Regions from separate parts of the Microbacterium resistens genome, predicted to be linked through region 2. Evidence: riboswitches for the same ligand, from Rfam matches in the RefSeq annotation. Region 2 holds a riboswitch; the other holds the start of a gene.
The links. A riboswitch is a leader RNA that binds a small molecule or an ion and turns the genes downstream of it on or off. The one in region 2 is predicted to bind thiamine pyrophosphate.

Region 1 (4,406 bases), 1.2 Mb from region 2:
CGTTCTGATCGAGGCGGCCACGTTCGACCCGACGACGATCGCGCGCACGGCTCGGCGGCACAAGCTGCCGAGCGAGGCGTCCAAGCGGTTCGAGCGCGGCGTCGATCCGCTCATCCCGTTCGTGGCGGCGCGTCGCGTCGCCGATCTCATGGTCGAGCTCGCCGGCGGAACGCTCACCGACGAGGGGGGTGCCCTGTTCGCCGAGGTGGTCGTCGAGGGCATCGATCTGCCCGCAGGGTTCGTGCCCGGACTCATCGGCGTGGCGTACTCGGACGACGAGATCGTGGGCGCTCTGGAGACGATCGGCGCGGAGGTCACGGCCACGGACACCGGGTGGCAGGTCATCCCGCCGACCTGGCGGCCTGACCTCACGGACAAGTGGACACTGGCGGAGGAGGTCGCGCGCATCCACGGCCTGGATCGGATCGGCTCCGTGCTGCCCACCCCACCGTCCGGCCGCGGCTACACCCCGCTGCAGCGGGGACGACGCCGCGTCCTGAACGCCCTGGCCGCGGGCGGCTTCGTCGAGACGCCGTCCTTCCCGTTCACGACGCAGGAGCAGAACGACCTGCACGGATCCGCTGACGGCTCCCGCATCGCGGGGGTCCGCCTGGCGAACCCGCTGGACGGACAGGCGCCGTACCTGCGCCGCTCGCTCGTCCCCGGCCTGCTGCAGACCGCGCATCGCAACATCTCGCGCGGCCTCACGGACCTCGCGATCTTCGAGGCGGGGGCGGTCTTCCTGCCCGTGGACGGGGTGACATACGGCACCGACGCCGTCCCGCCGCTGGGGGAGCGGCCCTCGGACGAGACGCTGGCGGCGCTGAACGCGTCGATCCCGCCGCAGGCTCGGCACCTCGCTGTGCTGCTCACCGGCAACGTGTCCCCGCGTCAGCCAGGCCGCCCGGCGGAGGCGGCGGGGATCGCGGACGGCCTGGATGCGGTGCGCCTCATCGCCGTCGCGGCAGGCGTGGAGATCGAGGTCGCACAGGGACGCCGAGAGGCGCTGCACCCCGGACGGACCGGTGTCCTCACCGTGCGCGGCGAGGAGGTGGGCTATGTCGGCGAGCTGCACCCGCAGGTCGCCGCCGACGCGGACCTCCCGGGGCGCGCGGTCGTGCTCGAGATCGACCTGGACCGCGTGCTGTCCCTGACCGGTGAGCGGATCGTGGCGGCGTCGCTGTCCACCTTCCCGGCGGCGACGCAGGACGTCTCGCTCGTCGTCCCCGTCGAGACGCCCGCGGCGCACGTGCGCGCCGCTCTCGCGGAGGGCGCCGGCACGCTGCTGGAATCACTGCGTCTCGTGGACGACTACCGCGGCGAGGGCGTGGGGGAGGGCGAGAAGAGCCTGACCTTCGCGCTCCGTTTCCGTGCCGACGACCGCACGCTGACCGCCGCTGAGGCGACGGAGGCGAAGCTGGCCGGCGTCCGCGTCGCCGCCGAGCGATTCGGGGCGACCATCCGCGACTGATCCCGTCCGTCGGGCGCGGTGCTGCGGCCGGTGCCCGTGTGCCGCGGATACGGTCGGGGGATGACAGATCTCGTCCCTCACGTGACCGCGCGCACGGCGCCGGACGGTGCCCGTCCCCTGGGGCAGGCGCCCTTCCTCGCTCCCGGCACCCAGGTCGACTGGCACTACCGCAAGCCCGGTTGGCGGGACGGTGACGCGTCCAGCATCGCCCCGATGCGTGTCGTCCGGGACGACGAGCGCGGGCTGGTCGCCTGGCTCGCCCCGGGGACGCTCCTGGAGGGGATGGGCGGACCGGACGGCCGACGGATCCGCACGGTCCCGCTGGAGAGGCGCTGGCTGGAGCCGCGCACGCGGATCGTGGAGGAGTGGTGGGGCAACGGCGTCCTGCGCATCGCCCCGACGGCCACACCCTGGTCCGTCTGGCTGTTCTGGGCGGTGGCCGGGACGGCGGACGACCCCGATGCGTGGGAGTTCGCGGGGTGGTATGTGAACCTCGAGAACGCCCATGAGCGGGTCGGCGCCTCGACCTTCAGCTCGGACCATGTGCTCGACGTGGAGATCGGGGCGGACGGCACGATCGGTCTCAAGGACGAGGACGAGCTGGTGGAGGCGATCAGGCAGGGGAGGATCGCGCCGGACGAGGCGGAGCTCATCCGTGCGCACGCGGACGCCGCCATCGCGTCGTTCCGCGAGGGGGCGTGGCCGTTCGACCCCGAATGGACGCGCTGGCGTCCCGATCCGGACTGGACGACCCCTCGGCTCACGGACCTCCCTCCCGCGCGGTCGGTGTGAGGCCCGCCCCGCCGACTCCTCGGGATCGCTAGACTGCGAGCAGTGACACGGGGTGCCGCATCGCGCGGCTGAGATCACACCCGTCGAACCTGATCTAGTTCGTACTAGCGAAGGGATGTCGCGTGAGCGATCGTCTGCGTCCATCGTCCGCCGGGCCCGTGGCCGAGGCCACCGGGGATCTCCTCCGCGCACTGCGCGAGAGCCCGCCTCTGACCCAGTGCATCACCAACGCGGTCGTGACGGGGTTCACCGCGAACGTGCTGCTCGCGCTGGGAGCCGCTCCCGCCATGACCGACATCGTCGGGGAGGCCGGGATGTTCGCCGGGATCGCCTCCGGACTCCTGGTGAACCTCGGCACGCCGACGCCGGAACAGCGCGCCGCGAGCGTGGAGGCCGTCGGCGCCGCACGGGCCGCCGGGACCCCCTGGGTGCTGGACCCGGTCGCGGTCGGCGCACTTCCGGTCCGCACGGCGCTGGCGCGCGACCTGGTCGCGATGCGTCCCACGGCCGTGCGCGGGAACGCCTCGGAAATCCTCGCCCTTGCCGGCCGCGGCGGCGGGGGACGCGGCGTCGACGCGATCGACACGACCGAGGCCGCGGCGGATGCGGCCGCCGACCTCGCGAGGCAGCACGGATGCGTCGTGGCCGTCTCGGGCCCCGTCGACCTCGTGGTCGACGGCGAGCAGAGCATCCGGATCGCGAACGGCGACGTGCTGCTCACCCGCGTCACGGGCGGCGGATGCGCCCTGGGCGCGGTCATGGCGGCGTTCCTTGGCACCGCGCGGGGCACCGGACACACCCCCGCGACGGCGGTGGCGGCGGCGACGCTCGCGTACACGATCGCGGCCGAGGACGCGGCGCGGGAAGCGAGCGGACCGGGGTCCTTCGCGGTAGGGCTTCTCGATGCGCTGGCCTCGCTCGATCCTGCCTCCGTGGCGGAGCGCGCGCACACGACCTCGGCGTTCGCGCCGGAGGCGACGGCATGAGCGGCCTGGACCCCCGCGACCTCGCCCTCTACCTCGTCACGGATGCGGCGCTGGCCGGGCCGCGCGGCGTCGCCCACGTCGTGGCCGCCGCCGTCGACGGCGGGGTGCGGATCGTGCAGCTCCGAGAGAAGCACGCCCCCGACGCCGCGGTCGCCGCCCAGCTCGTGGAGCTCTCCGACGTCATCGGCGGCCGGGCGCTCCTGCTCGTCGACGACCGCATCGACGCGGCGGTGGAAGCGCGTCGACGCGGGGCGCGGGTCGACGGTGTCCATCTCGGGCAGTCGGACGCGTCGGTGCTCCGCGCGCGGGAGATGCTCGGGCCGGATGCCGTCATCGGGCTCACCGCGAACACCCGCGCGCATCTCGACGGCGTCCGCGCGCTTCCCGAGGGGACCGTGGACTACCTCGGCGTGGGCGTCATCCGGCCGACGGCGACCAAGCCGGATCATCCGCCGGCGCTCGGGGTCGACGGCTTCGCCGCTCTCGCCGCCGAGAGCCCGGTGCCGTGCGTGGCGATCGGCGGGATCACCGCGGAGGACGTGCCGGCCCTGCGCGCAGCGGGCGCTGCCGGCGTCGCCGTGGTGTCGGCGCTCTGCGCGGCGCCGGATCCCCGCGAGGCCGCCCGGGAGCTGCGTCGGCGCTGGCGACGCCCCGGTCCCGCCCGCGTCCTCAGCATCGCCGGCAGCGATCCCTCCGGAGGCGCGGGGATCCAGGCGGACCTGAAGTCCATCGCCGCGCACGGCGGGTACGGGATGGCGGCGATCACCGCGCTGACGGCCCAGAACACGCGGGGCGTCCGCGGGGTCCACGTGCCGGACCCCGTCTTCCTGCGTGCGCAGCTCGACGCGATCGCCGACGACATCGAGATCGACGCCGTGAAGATCGGCATGCTCGCCACTTCCGAGGTGATCGAGACGGTCGGGGACTGGCTGGCGCAGTCGCGTCCGCCGGCGGTCGTGGTGGATCCGGTGATGGTGGCCACGAGCGGTGACCGGCTGCTGGACGCCCGCGCCGAGCGGGCGCTCACCGAGCTGCTCCGCCGGGCCGATCTGATCACCCCCAACCTCGCCGAGCTGGCAGTGCTCACCGGCGAGCCGACGGCGCCGACGTGGACCGAGGCGCTCGCGCAGGCCGGGCGCCTGTCCGCCACGCTGGGC
Region 2 (4,406 bases):
GCCTCCATCGCCATCGCCAGCTTGGTGCCCCGGCGCACCGCGAACACGAGCAGCACGAACGCCATCGACGCGACCCGGCGGATCACCCCCCGGTCCCCCACGCCGCGGGCGCGCCGGGCCAGGGACATGGTCCGCCAGTCGTCCACGAACAGGCCGAGCATGCGGGTCCCGGCGAGGACGCCCAGCACGAACCGGCTGGGCAGGCGCGCGACCTGCGCGAGCGCGTCCGCCAGTTCCGTGGGATCGGCCCGGCCGAACAGCAGGATCGTGGGCAGCCCGAGCGCGATCACCCGGATGCTCACCGCGACCGCGAGCTGGATCGACCCCTCGCTGATCGCCGCGACGCCGAACGTCCAGAACACCCGGCCCTCGGGCTCGGCGTAGAGGAGCATGCTCACGCCGGCGACGGGGGCGACGAGCAGGAGCAGCGACAGCCGCGTCAGCACCGTCCGATAGGAGAGCCCGGTCAGGGGGACGCACAGCAGCTGCAGTCCGATCGCGACGAGACCGCTCACGACGTCGATCGACGCGAACAGCGGGATCGACAGCACCAGGGCCAGGAGGATCCGGGTGACGGGGTTGACCCCGGAGATCCAGCCGCGCGGGGCCTCCTCCCCCGGCGTCGGCACCGGGAGCGCGACGTCACGCGGCGAGCGGACCGGTGCCGTCATGCCGCCCTCCCGAGCCCCGTATCGGCACGGGCGAGGTCGACGCGGCGACCGCCGAGCAGATCGATCACGGCCTCGTCGTGGGTGACCGCGACGATCGACGTGCCCCGCGCGATCTGCTCCTGCAGGAGCCGGACGAGCTCGATCCATCCCCGCCGGTCCTGCCCGAACGTGGGTTCGTCGAGGACGATGACCGAGGGCGACGCCGCGAGCGCGGTCGCCACCGAGAGCCGGCGCTTCTGACCGCCGGACAGGGTGAACGGGTTGGCGGCGGCGAGCGGGGCGAGGTGCAGCCGCTCGAGGAGCTCGCCGACCACCGCGTCGATCCGAGCGGCGTCCCAGCCGAGCGCCTTCGGCCCGACGGCGAGCTCGTCGCGCACGGTCTGTGTGAGGAACTGGTGCTCGGGCTCCTGGAAGACCGTCCCGATCCGGGTCAGCAGTTCGCGCGACGACCAGGAGATCGGCTGCAGTCCCTTGCGTCCGCGCAGTGCCTCGTCCGCGAGGACCTCGCCGGCGAGCGGGCGCAGGAGCCCGGCGAGGGTGAGCGCGAGGGTCGATTTGCCTGCCCCGTTGGGGCCGGTCACCACCGTGGCCGCCCCGGCCGGGAGGACGAGGTCGAGTCCGGTCCGCACCGGGCGACGCCCGTCCCTGCTCACCGCGAGATCGACGGTCCTGAGGATCGCCGGGTCCGCCTCACCCGCGGCGGGCAGGGCCGCAAGGCCGGTCGGACGGCCCGGGATCCAGACGCCCGCAGCCGCGAGCGCGTCGCCGTGGCGGGCGAACACCTCCGCGGGTGGGCCGTCGGCGAGCAGCCCCCCGTCGGCGGCGAGCACGATCACGCGGGTCATCAGGTCCGCCCACACCGGCGTGCGGTGCTCCACGATGACGGCCGTCGCCCCCGTCTCGGCGAGGACCCTTTCCACGCTGGCACGGATCCCGGTGACGCCGTCCGGGTCGAGGTTGGCCGTCGGCTCGTCCAGCAGGAGCAGTCCCGGGCGCATCGCGAGCGCGCCGGCCAGGGCCAGCCGCTGCTTCTGCCCGCCGGAGAGGGCCGCCGTCGGTCGCTCGAGCGGGACGTCGAGCCCGACCGCGTCGAGCGCCTGCGCCACCCGGGCGGGGATGCTCGCGGCGGGAACGCCCAGGTTCTCGCAGCCGAACGCGACATCGTCGCCGACCTTCGACAGGACCACGCCCGCGTCCGGGTCCTGGAGCACCAGGCCGATGCGGCCGCGGCGCTGCTCCGGGTCGGCGCCGTCGACGTGCAGCAGACCGGCGCGCTCGCCCTCGTCGGCGTCACCGAGCAGCCCCGCCATCCCGGCGAGCAGCGTCGACTTGCCCGCCCCGGAGGCACCGAGGAGCAGGACGCGCTCGCCCGGCTCGATCGTGAACGAGACGTCGCGGACCGCGGGCAGGCGTCGTCCGGCGTAGCGCCACCCCCAGCCGTCGGCGACGACCCGTACGGGCGTCGTCACGTCAGACCTCGCGGCGCCGCTCGCGCCCCGCGGCGAAGCGGCTGAGCGCTCCCGTCGCGGCCAGCGCGCGCACCAGCAGCCAGCCGACGAGCCCCGCCAGCAGCGCTCCGGACACGACCACGCAGCCCAGGTAGATCGCGTTGAACTCGACCGACTTCAGGATGTTGGGCGAGCTGCCGTAGAAGAGCTCGAAGACCCACGCCGCGGCGCCCGCGCCGATGCCCGCGAGTGCGGCGACCGGCAGCGTGAAGCGGCGGTAGAGGAAGAGCGCGAAGACGAGCTCGGCGCCGAGGCCCTGCACGAGTCCGGACAGGACCGTGGAGACACCCCAGACGTTGCCGATCATCATCGAGACGATGGCCGCCACCAGCTCCACGACGAGCGCCGCGCCGGGCTTGCGGATCACGAGGCCGCCGACGACGCCGCCGATCAGCCAGATCCCCACGGCGATGCCGCCGAGACCGGGCGTGAGGCCGTCAGCGGCGGTGAACCAGGCGTAGCCGACGGTGTTCCAGACCCAGAAGACGAGGCCGAGGGCGACGCCGAGCACGGCGGCGACGACGATGTCGACGACCCGCCAGCGCAGGTTCCTCGTCCCCGTGGCAGTGACGACGGCGGATGCGGACGTGTTCATAGAGACTCCTCCCTGCGCCGGCATGATCCGGATCAGGTTCGACGGTCGAAGCGCGGATCGCTTCCTCTCAGCCCGGCTCGCCGGACTCCCGTGGTGTGTCCGCCCATCCTACCGCGACGCCCCCGGTCGTTGAGCGACACTTCGACTCGCTTCGCTCGCTCAGTGCAGCTCTCCGCGAGACGAAACGCCCCACCCTCGTCGCGGCGGTCGCGCAGGGCCCGGCCGGTACGGTAGATGCCGTGACGAACGACGACCACGGATCGACCCCGAACGCGCCCGCCGAGGCGCCCGAGGAGGCGTCCGCGGTCGCCGTGACCCCGGAGGGCGCCGGCGCGACGGACCCGACGCCGGACCACGCCCCCGCGCCCGTGGCCCTCGCCGCGCCCGCTTCTGAAAGCGCCGCCCCGCCGGCGGACGCGTTCGCCGACGGCCCGGAGCCCGAGACGGACGCCCTGTCGTGGGTCGACATCGAGCGTCTCGCCTCCTCGACGGCGACAGGATCCTCGGCCACGGCCGGAGCGCGAGGCGACCTGCTCAGCGGCGCACCGCAGCGTCCGGCTCGCCGCGCCGCCGTCCTGGCACCGCTCGGAATCCTCGTCGCCCTCGGCGCGGCGTATGCCGGGACCACCGCCCTGTGGCCGCTGACCGCGATCGCGCCGACCGTCTCCTCCGCCGCGTTCGAGCCGGCCCCCGCCGATCCGGCTGCCCTCACCTGGCCCGTCTTCGGAAGCGCCGCCCTCGCCGTGGACGGGATCGGCACCGCGGCGTCGGACGAGGAGCAGGTGCCCATGGCGAGCATCACCAAGCTCGTCACGGTGCTCGCCGCCCTGGACGCGCTGCCCCTCGCGCCGGGCGAGCAGGGTCCGTCGTTCGCCTTCACCGCGGAGGACAGCGCGGAGTACTGGCGATACCGCGAGTCCGATCAGTCCTCGCTCGACGTCCCCGTGGACGGCTCGCTCACCGAGTACCAGCTGCTCCAGGGCATTCTGCTGGGCTCGGCGAACAACTATGCGGACCGGCTGGCGCGCGAGATCTGGGGATCCGACGCCGACTTCGTCGCCGCGGGCGAACAGTGGCTTCGTGTGCACGACATCTCCGGCATCTCCCTGCAGAATCCCTCGGGGTTCGGGTTCGGCAACGAGTCCACGCCGCGGGCCCTCATCGACCTCGGACGCCAGGCGCTGAGCCACCCCGTCGTGGCGGAGATCGTCGCGACGCCGGCCGCGGAGATCCCCGGAGCGGGCCTGGTGCAGAACTCGAACAAGCTGCTCACCGACGCCGGTGTCGTCGGGGTGAAGACGGGCACCATCGGCGACGGCGACGACACCCTGTACAACGTCCTGACCGCCAAGGACATCCCCGTCGGAGACACCACGGTCCGCGCGTACGCCTCGGTGCTCGGCCAGCCCGACGACGACTCCCGCTACGACGTGAGCCGCACGCTGTACTCCGAGCTCGAGGCGGCCCTGTCCGCGCAGGCCCCGACCGTCACCCGGGGCACGGTCCTCGGCACGGTCGAGACCCGGTGGGGGGCCACGGCCCCGCTCGTCGCCGCCGAGGACGGCCGCGTGGTCCTGTGGAACGGCGCCCTCGCGTCGGCGACCAGCCGTCTCGCGCTCGGCGACGACTGGG

Region 1: it holds a riboswitch for thiamine pyrophosphate, as region 2 does, so the genes downstream of both, thiM (hydroxyethylthiazole kinase) here and K8F61_RS15290 (ECF transporter S component) in region 2, are expected to answer to the same signal.

What each region holds. Positions count from the first base shown of each region.
Region 1 covers NZ_CP082781.1:381,468-385,873, forward strand. Annotated here, with positions in the region: gene pheT (phenylalanine--tRNA ligase subunit beta) at 1-1,471, shown strand, start outside; gene K8F61_RS01800 (ribonuclease FAU-1 family protein) at 1,532-2,263, shown strand; TPP riboswitch at 2,302-2,396, shown strand; gene thiM (hydroxyethylthiazole kinase) at 2,386-3,249, shown strand; gene K8F61_RS01810 (bifunctional hydroxymethylpyrimidine kinase/phosphomethylpyrimidine kinase) at 3,246-4,406, shown strand, end outside.
Region 2 covers NZ_CP082781.1:3,228,983-3,233,388, reverse strand. Annotated here, with positions in the region: gene K8F61_RS15300 (energy-coupling factor transporter transmembrane component T family protein) at 1-671, opposite strand, end outside; gene K8F61_RS15295 (ABC transporter ATP-binding protein) at 668-2,140, opposite strand; gene K8F61_RS15290 (ECF transporter S component) at 2,142-2,774, opposite strand; TPP riboswitch at 2,767-2,876, opposite strand; gene K8F61_RS15285 (D-alanyl-D-alanine carboxypeptidase family protein) at 3,014-4,406, shown strand, end outside.